Regions from separate parts of the Bacillus seohaeanensis genome, predicted to be linked through region 2. Evidence: riboswitches for the same ligand, from Rfam matches in the RefSeq annotation. Region 2 holds a riboswitch; the other holds the start of a gene.
What was found. A riboswitch is a leader RNA that binds a small molecule or an ion and turns the genes downstream of it on or off. The one in region 2 is predicted to bind thiamine pyrophosphate.
Positions count from the first base shown of each region.

Region 1: another riboswitch for thiamine pyrophosphate. It lies ahead of ACFSUL_RS10095 (ABC transporter substrate-binding protein); the one in region 2 lies ahead of thiC (phosphomethylpyrimidine synthase ThiC).

Region 1 covers NZ_JBHUMF010000023.1:53,817-58,618, reverse strand. The annotation lists gene ACFSUL_RS10105 (cation diffusion facilitator family transporter) at 1-729, shown strand, start outside; gene ACFSUL_RS10100 (aldo/keto reductase) at 858-1,760, opposite strand; TPP riboswitch at 1,940-2,051, shown strand; gene ACFSUL_RS10095 (ABC transporter substrate-binding protein) at 2,260-3,252, shown strand; gene ACFSUL_RS10090 (thiamine-binding protein) at 3,265-3,558, shown strand; gene ACFSUL_RS10085 (ABC transporter permease) at 3,555-4,322, shown strand; gene ACFSUL_RS10080 (ABC transporter ATP-binding protein) at 4,319-4,802, shown strand, end outside.
Region 2 covers NZ_JBHUMF010000031.1:766,045-770,846, forward strand. The annotation lists gene prpD (2-methylcitrate dehydratase) at 1-203, opposite strand, end outside; gene mmgD (citrate synthase) at 256-1,374, opposite strand; gene ACFSUL_RS17115 (hypothetical protein) at 1,364-1,597, opposite strand; cobalamin riboswitch at 1,934-2,134, opposite strand; TPP riboswitch at 2,429-2,543, shown strand; gene thiC (phosphomethylpyrimidine synthase ThiC) at 2,690-4,474, shown strand; gene ACFSUL_RS17125 (serine protease) at 4,496-4,663, shown strand.

The sequences.
Region 1 (4,802 bases), on a different contig from region 2:
TTATTTGCCTTTTACGTTGGAGAAAAAACATCTAATAAAGCGAAAACGTATGGATACAAACGGTTTGAAATCCTTGCAGCATTTTTAAATGGGCTCACACTTTTGCTAATTTCGCTTTATATATTTTGGGAAGCATATAATCGATTTTTAGAACCACCGTCTGTTTCTGCCAATATGATGTTTATTGCAATCATTGGACTTGTCGTGAACATTATTGTTGCTTGGATGTTAATGAAAGGTGATACAGAGCATAATTTAAATGTGAGAAGTGCTTTTCTTCATGTCATAGGTGATATGCTTGGGTCCGTCGGAGCAATTATTGCTGGGGTCTTTATCTACTTTTTTGATTGGACACTTGCCGATTCATTGGCATCTGTCATTGTATCGGTTCTTATTTTAATAAGTGGATGGAGAGTTACGAAGGATGCATTTCATATATTGATGGAAGGTACACCAGCCAATTTAGATGCTTTGGCGATAAAAAAGGAGATACAATCATTTCAAGGCGTAAAAGATCTTCATGATTTACATGTTTGGTCGATTACCTCTGATTTTCCTGCATTTAGTTGTCATGTAGTTGTAGACGATACAGTAAATAGAGACGATATGTTAGCTAAAATATCCTCGTATCTTGAAAAAGAGTTTAATATTGAACATTGTACGATTCAAATTGAGGGAGAGACTGTAAAAGAAGGTTGTCATCATTCTTGTACGTTAAGTAGTGAGTGATAAAACGAGAATTTTTTACAGCAAAAAATAGTACGCATACATCGTATAATGCTTGTTGAAATACTGCAGCTCTTGTAAAAAGAAGGAGTAGGCCCCAGTAGCCTATTCCTTCTTTCCATTTAAGTAGCTTATGGTACTTCGTGTCCCATTGAACTATGCAAAATGTTAAACCATTGATCATGATTTAATTCGATTGTTAATGCTTGGACGGCATCTGTGATACGTTCTTTTTTTCCAGAACCAATAATCGGCATAATGTTTGCGGGATGATTTAACAACCATGCATACATAATTTGATCTATTCCTTTTGCTCCAACTTCTTCGGCTGTTTTTTGTAATGTGGAACGTAAGCGGCTTGATTTCTCATCTTTACCGTTAAAAACTTTTCCGCCAGCTAAAGGCGACCATGCCATCGGAGCTACCCGCTTTTCTTGGCATAAATTTAATGTACCGTCATCAAAGTTTTCTAAGTTGTAGACAGAAAGTTCGAGTTGATTTGTTACTAAATCAAATGGTAAAAAGGATTGAAGCATATCCCATTGGTGATCTTTAAAGTTGGAAATGCCAAATGTATGAACTTTCCCTTCTTTTTGTAGTTGAATAAAGGCGTCTGCAACTTCTGCAGGGTTCATATAAGGATCGGGTCTGTGAATTAATAGCGTATCTATGTAATCTGTATTTAGATTCGTTAAAGATTGTTCAACAGAATGGATGATATGTTGTTTGCTTGTATTATAGTGATGTGTTTTGTGAGCAGGTCTATTACTAGAAGGAAGCACGATTCCGCATTTCGTTACAATCTCCATTTTCTCTCTTAATGAAGGTTTCTCACGGATAGCATCTCCAAATAATGCTTCGCAAGTATAGCTTCCGTATATATCAGCATGATCAAAAGTAGTAATGCCAAGCTCTAAACAATGTTCGATTAACGATAACGTTTCCGAAGTAGATTGATTCCAGTCCGCTAGTCTCCATAACCCATGTATAACTCTTGAAAAAGATAATTCTTCCGTCATTTGAATTCTTTCCATTAAGAAAACCTCTTTTCATTCAGAATATTTGTGGCTAATATAAACTGTATAATAATAGAAAGTGAATGGGAAATTAAATGATTGAATTGGAATAGGATTTACGGGAAAATTCTTGAAAAATTATAGTATGTGTGGCAAAGTATTTCATGAAGTAAACGTTTAAAACCATTTAAATAGAGCGAGAATTGTAGGGGGACCGGTGTTGCCGGTTGAGAGTGTGTCCTAATAAGACACTAACCCTTGGAACCTGATCTGGTTGAAACCAGCGGAGGAAACATATTCTTAACAGTAACTTTACCTGTTTTAGAAATATGCGCCTTGGGTTCACGAAACCCGGGGCGCTTTTAGTATTCAACAGGTGATTTTATTCTAGTATTCACCTGTTGAAATAATAGCTGTATTTAACAGTTGAATTCTCGGTTGAATTCTCGTTATCCCCACATATTAGTTCTATTATGAAATTTTTTATCGTTTACATACATAAGAAAGGGGAAAGAAGATGAAAAAGTGGATTAGTATCCTATGTGTTGTGTTTCTATTGACAGCATGCGGAAGCCAACAAAAGGAAGAAGGCTCACAGGGAGAAAAGGAATCGCTTAAGAAAGTATCGGTAGTATTGGACTGGACACCAAACACAAATCATACTGGGTTATATGTAGCGAAAGAAAAAGGCTATTTTAAAGAGGAAGGGCTTGATGTTGACATTATTATGCCGGGGGAAGCTGGCGCTGACCAGCTTGTTGCTTCTGGTAAAGCAGAGTTTGGTGTTAGTTATCAAGAGGGTATTACACAAGCTAGAGTAGAAGGTGTTCCCATTGTTTCCATTGCGGCTGTTATTCAGCATAATACTTCTGGTTTTGCAGCTCCAAAACAAAAAAATATTACTTCACCAAAAGATTTTGAAGGCAAAACATATGGTGGCTGGGGTTCTCCTGTTGAAGAGGCAGTTATGGCTTCCATTATGAAAAAGGAAGATGCTGATATAGACAAGGTGAAATTTGTTAATATGGGTGACGCTGACTTTTTTACAGCTGTTAAAAGGGACGTTGATTTTGCATGGATTTATTATGGATGGACTGGAATTGAAGCAGAATTACGAGGAGAAGAGCTAGATATGTTATACGTAAATGAGTATTCTGACAAGCTCGACTACTACACTCCTGTTCTATCAACAAATGAAAAAATGGTGAAGGAAAATCCTGAAACAATAAAAGCGTTCTTAGCAGCTGCATCAAAAGGATATCAAGTTGCCATTGACGATCCTAGTGAAGCAGCTAACATATTAAGCGATGCTGTACCTGATTTAGATGAGGAGTTAGTAAAGAAAAGTCAAGAGTGGCTTGCAAATCGATATCAAGACGATGCACCGAGATGGGGAGAACAAAAGCTTGAAGTATGGGAAAACTATGCAAATTGGATGTATGAAAACAAACTGTTAGAAGAAAAGTTGGATGCGAAAAAAGCATTTACAAATGAATTTTTACCAAAATAAGGGGTGGTATTAATGGGGAACTCGCTAGTTAGTATACAAATAATACCGAAAACACAAAATGGAGAAGATGTTATTCCATATGTAGATGAAGCTATTTCGATTATAAAGCAGTCTGGAGTAAAGTTTGAAGTACATCCTTTAGAAACAACGATGGAGGGAGAACTTTCGGAATTGTTTCACGTTATAGAAAAGATGAACAAGCGAATGATTGAAATCGGCAGTACCAATGTAATCTCACAGATTAAAGTGCTTTATCAGCCTGAGGGGATTGAGATGGAAACACTTACGGAGAAATATCGTCCATGAAACGAATTTTTCAAAAAGGGTGGCGACCATGTTTGGTCATCATCCTTTTATTTCTCATATGGGAGCTTGTAACGAATTTTGCCGAAGTCCCTAGTTGGCTTTTACCTGCACCGTCTGAAATATGGAAAGAAACTATCACAGTATGGCCAACTTTCGAGGAGCATCTCCTTGCAACTGTTATGTTAACAGTTGCTGGCTTCGGAATTGGTTGCGCAACAGGATTACTCGTCGCAGTTGCATTGCATTTGTTGCCGAAAGTAAGAGAGTCACTATACCCATTAATAATTCTGTCCCAAAACATTCCAATTATTGTACTTGCACCATTACTTGTTATTTGGTTTGGGTTTGGATTATTGCCGAAAATGATTGTTATTACACTTGTCTGCTTTTTCCCTGTAGCAGTTGCTGCTCTTGATGGTTTTAGACAAACCGGATCAGAACTTATTCATTATATGAAAATGGCTGGAGCAACGAAAGGTCAAATTTTTAAAAAACTTGAATGGCCACATGCATTGCCATCGATTTTTTCTGGACTAAAAATTTCTGCTACTTATAGTGTTATGGGAGCAGTTATTTCTGAATGGCTTGGATCGGAAAAAGGTATTGGCGTTTTTATGACACTTGCTTCTTCTTCTTTCCGAACAGATAGGGTATTTGTAGCTATTTTTACTATTATGATATTAAGTCTGGTATTTTTTGCAATAATCGTTGTATTAGAACGTTGGTTGATTAAGTGGCGAACTAAAGGTGAGGATATTACATGACAACACTAGAAATTAAAACAATAGAAAAATCATTTCAAGAAAACTTCGTGTTAAATAACCTTTCTTTACAAGTGAATGATGGGGAGTTTGTTTCGATTTTAGGTCCTTCTGGGAGCGGGAAAAGTACACTTTTTCACTTGATTGGCGGACTTTATCGTCCCGATCGCGGGGATATTTTATTAGATGGGCAATCTATTATTGGAAAAAGAGGCTCGATTAGTTATATGCCACAAACGCCTTCCCTTTTTCCTTGGAGAACAGTATTAGAAAATGTGTTATTAGGACAAGAATTAAAAGGAAAGAAAAATAAAAAAGAAGCAATTAATATGATGGAAAGGGTAGGATTAAAAGGGTTTGAAAATGCCTTTCCTCATCAATTATCAGGAGGAATGAAACAAAGAGCGGCCTTTGTCAGAGCGATGCTGAGTCCGCAAACGTTCCTTTGCTTGGATGAGCCATTTTCTGCATTGGACGAATTTA
Region 2 (4,802 bases):
CCGTTTGGAACGGTTGTCCCCGGCACAATCGGTCCCATCAGCTTTGTGCATTCTGGATAATTTAATGCAAGAATTCCGCAACCTAGTGTATCGAGCAGAACATAACGAGCTGTTTCATAAGCTTCCGTGCTTGTAATATCCTTATGCAGTACATAATCCGCAATTTCTTCTAATAAAGTGTCTACTTTTGTTTGCTCATTCATTTTAATCACAACTATCTTCCCCTTCTATCGATATTCATTTCAAACGTAACCATTAGTTGGTGAGGGTACGGCGTTCTCCTGTATAAAGTACACGTGGTCGGAATAACCGGTTATTTTCATGCTGTTCAATGACATGTGCACAAAGACCGAGCGTTCTTGAACTGAAGAAAATTGGTGTATACAATGGAATAGGAATTCCTAGCATCCAGTAAACAGGTGCTGCATAGTAGTCTAGATTTGGATAAAGCCCTTTCTCTCTTTCCATGATTTTTTCTCCAGCTTCGCACATCTGAAGAAGATTATAGTCACCCTTGACATCAGATAATTGCTTCAATGCCTCTTTCATCATAAGTGCCCTTGGATCCATTTTTTTCATATATACTCGATGGCCAAATCCCATAATTTTTTCCTTGTTATACAGTTTTTTCATTAGCATTTCTTCGAAGTTTGAAACAGTATCAGCCTCATTTAACATGTACATAACTGCTTCATTTGCACCACCATGCAAATTTCCTTTTAATGAAGCAACTGCTCCAGTCAGGGCTCCATATAAATCGGACTGTGTAGACGCGATCACCCTAGCTGTAAATGTCGAGTTAGGTAGCTCGTGCTCACTGTATAAAACAAGAGAAAGATCAAATATCTTTTCTTCGAGTGGAGAAGGCCTTCTCCCTGTAAGCATATAAAAGAAATTAGCACTATAAGATAGATCTTGGAGTGGGTGAATAGGTTCATTTCCATTAATGATTCGATAACTATTTGCTACAATGTTTGGAACTTTCCCTAGCAGATTATAGGCTCGGTCCATATTTGCCTGTAACGAGCGATCATCAATATGCTTATCGTAGCCGGCAAGTGCAGATATTCCTGTACGAAGACCATCCATCGGATGAGTTTGCTTTGACAATAGATTGAATATCGTAAATAACTTTTCTGGAATGTCATATTCCTTCTTTAGCTTTTCTAATACAGATGCTTTTTCAAGTTCATTAGGAAGCGTATCTTCCAGTAAAAGATGAACAATATCTAAGTATTCTTTCGTCTGAGAAAGCTTAATCAAATCATAGCCTTTTATAACAATTTCCCCTTGTACCGTATCAAGAAATGAGATGTTTGTTTTAGAAGCAATCACACCCTCAAGACCTGGAAAATAGTTCACTTCAGTTTCCATCCTTTTCATCCTCCCATCCTAACAGTTCCACTTTCACTTCGAAGTAAGCCCTTTCAAGATTTTGCATATAAATCTCTTTTTCAGGCTGTCCCTCTGTTACTTCTTGTATTTCTGCTTTCAATAGTGTCCATTTTTCATCGATTGAACAAGACTCGTCTAAATTGAAATTGTTCATTATGCATATTTTGAAAGAATTGGTAAAGTAATTCACTGATCCAAACAACGGTGTCCTCCTATAAAGTGAGCGTCTCCTGAATAGTCCAAGAACAATTGTGCAAACGCCTTTATTAGCCCCTCCAAGCAAAAAGCAAAGAAAGAGCACGTTTTCCTTTAGATAATGCGAGCTTAAGTAGGCTGAGTACGGCAGCTAAACGTAAACGGTTCTTGTTTAAAAATTATCTACATACGAATGGTTTACAGTTTTCTAGCCAATAAAAAAACAACTTCCTCATAAGAAGTTGTTAAGGTACGAATGAATATTTAAATAAGCATGTTGATGGCAAAAATGAAAAACACGCTCTACTATCTCGCACTTAACACCTCCTATCCGCGTAGGTATTGATGTTTGCTAAAACAGGCAGGTCTCCTGACTTAAGATCATCGCTTTTCGAACCTTCCCATTTTCGTAATAATGAAAACAGTGGTTTTTTCGAATCGCTCCCAAATACAGTTGCGGGACAGCGTCGGAATCTAACCGAACTTCCCTTTTAAGCAGTTAAAATGAAATTCATTTTGCTGCACCTGTTTCTACAACTATTCAATTTTCTTTTCAAACATATCAAATGTTTAGAAAAATTACAATTATTTTTTATTTTTAGTAAATATTGAAAACACAGAGACGACCCTCTAGCCTCGCTGAACCAAAAGAAGAATCGTCCCTTTGCTTCTTAGTTAGTTCCCATCCAAATCCACTAATAAAGGACATCCGTATGGACCGGGATCCAAAAACTCCACAGTTAGATAACACCAGTTTTTTTGTGTATACCTTCTATATTTTTAAAATATTATTTCACTTTCGTTCAAACTCATGTATACTAATGAATGTAAACTTAATAGCAATAACTAGGGGAGTCCAATAAGTTGGGCTGAGAAAGAAACGCGCTAAAGTTTCTTGACTCTTTGGACCTGATCTGGATCATGCCAGCGTAGGGAAGTTAGAAATTCACAAGTATGTAAAACTACTTCTACATAGTCAAGCTGGGTCCGTTTATTACTAATGGATTCAGCTTTTTTATGTGCTTCATTTGTTTTAAAACTACCTCTGTTATGTTCTAGATCTCGTCTTTTAAAAATTTAAAAGGGAGAGATTTATTTTATGTCAACAACCTCATTAAATGAACAAAACATTTCCATCATGTCCAACTTTTCAGGAAGCAAAAAAGTTTATGTAGAAGGCTCAAGACCCGATATTAAGGTGCCAATGCGTGAAATTGAACTAAGTCCAACAACCGGTACCTTTGGCGAGAGTGAAAACCCACCAGTTCGGATCTATGATACTAGTGGACCTTATACGGATCCTAATTATTCAGTTGATATTACAAAAGGGCTACCTGCTCTTCGAAATACATGGATTCATGAACGCACTGATGTTGAAGAATACGAAGGACGCAAAATTAAGCCTGAAGATAATGGCTATCAAGATGAAAATGACCCACGTGCCAATCATAAGTTGTTCCCTCGTTTAAATCGAAAACCACTGCGTGCTAAGAAAGACTGTATTGTGACACAACTTCATTATGCAAAGAAGAAAATTATCACCCCTGAAATGGAGTTTATAGCTTTAAGAGAAAATATGAAGCCTGAATTTGTACGTGAAGAAGTTGCAAAAGGAAGAGCTATAATCCCATCTAATATTAATCATCCTGAGTCTGAGCCCATGATAATAGGACGTAATTTCCATGTCAAAATTAATGCGAATATTGGAAATTCAGCTGTTTCATCTTCTATTGAAGAAGAAGTTGAAAAAATGACATGGGCGACTCGCTGGGGAGCTGATAATATTATGGATTTATCAACTGGGAAAAATATTCACACGACAAGAGAATGGATTATTCGAAATTCAGCTGTTCCTGTGGGTACTGTTCCTATTTATCAAGCCCTTGAAAAAGTGAAAGGTGTTGCTGAAGACCTTACATGGGAAGTTTATCGTGATACCCTAATAGAACAAGCTGAGCAAGGTGTAGATTACTTCACCATCCATGCTGGCGTTCTTTTACGATATGTCCCTTTAACAGCTCAGCGTTTGACAGGAATTGTATCACGCGGCGGATCTATTATGGCACAATGGTGCCTCTACCATCATAAGGAAAACTTTTTATATACTCATTTTGAAGAAATCTGTGAAATTATGAAAATGTATGATGTTGCATTGTCTCTAGGGGATGGTTTGCGCCCAGGGTCAATCCATGATGCAAATGATGAAGCTCAGTTTGCAGAACTAGAGACCTTGGGGGAATTAACCAAAATAGCCTGGCAGCATGATGTTCAAGTAATGGTTGAAGGACCAGGACACGTTCCAATGCACCTCATTAAAGAAAACATGGATAAACAATTGGAGGTATGTCAAGAAGCTCCATTCTATACACTTGGACCACTTACAACCGATATAGCACCTGGTTACGATCACATTACATCTGCAATCGGAGCTGCAATGATTGGCTGGTATGGAACAGCAATGCTGTGTTATGTAACGCCAAAAGAACATTTAGGTCTACCTAACAAAAATGATGTTCGCGATGGTGTTATCACTTATAAAATTGCTGCTCATGCTGCTGACTTGGCGAAGGGACACCCAGGAGCACAAAAAAGAGATGATGCCTTATCAAAAGCTCGTTTTGAATTTCGTTGGCGGGATCAGTTTAATTTATCGTTAGATCCTGAGCGTGCTTTGGAATATCATGATGAAACATTGCCTGCAGAAGGAGCAAAAACATCTCACTTCTGTTCCATGTGCGGACCAAAGTTTTGTAGCATGAAAATTTCACAAGATATTCGTAATTTTGCAAAGGATAACGAGCTAGATACACAGCAAGCTATTGAAAAAGGATTGAAAGAAAAGGCTGAGGAGTTTAAAAAATCCGGTAGAAATATATATCAATAACCTGCAAGGGAGGTCATAAAATTGGAAATCCGAGAAATTGAAGAGAAAATTTATCAATTGGAGACCGAAATTGCTTTATTGAAAAAGCATGTAAAGGAAACCCAAAGAAAATGTGATCACCATTTTCAAGGGAATCTAAATTATGAAACATGCATAAAGTGTAATAAAGTAAACGTGCTTTATTACTAGCAATGCTCTCGAGCTAGGAAAGGGAGATAGATTGAGACCACTGTCCCCTTCTACTATTTTATCATACGGTATCTAGTATCATCGATTTTATTGCGCGGTATTTACAAATAGAAGAAGGAACCTGACTCCTTTGTCCCTT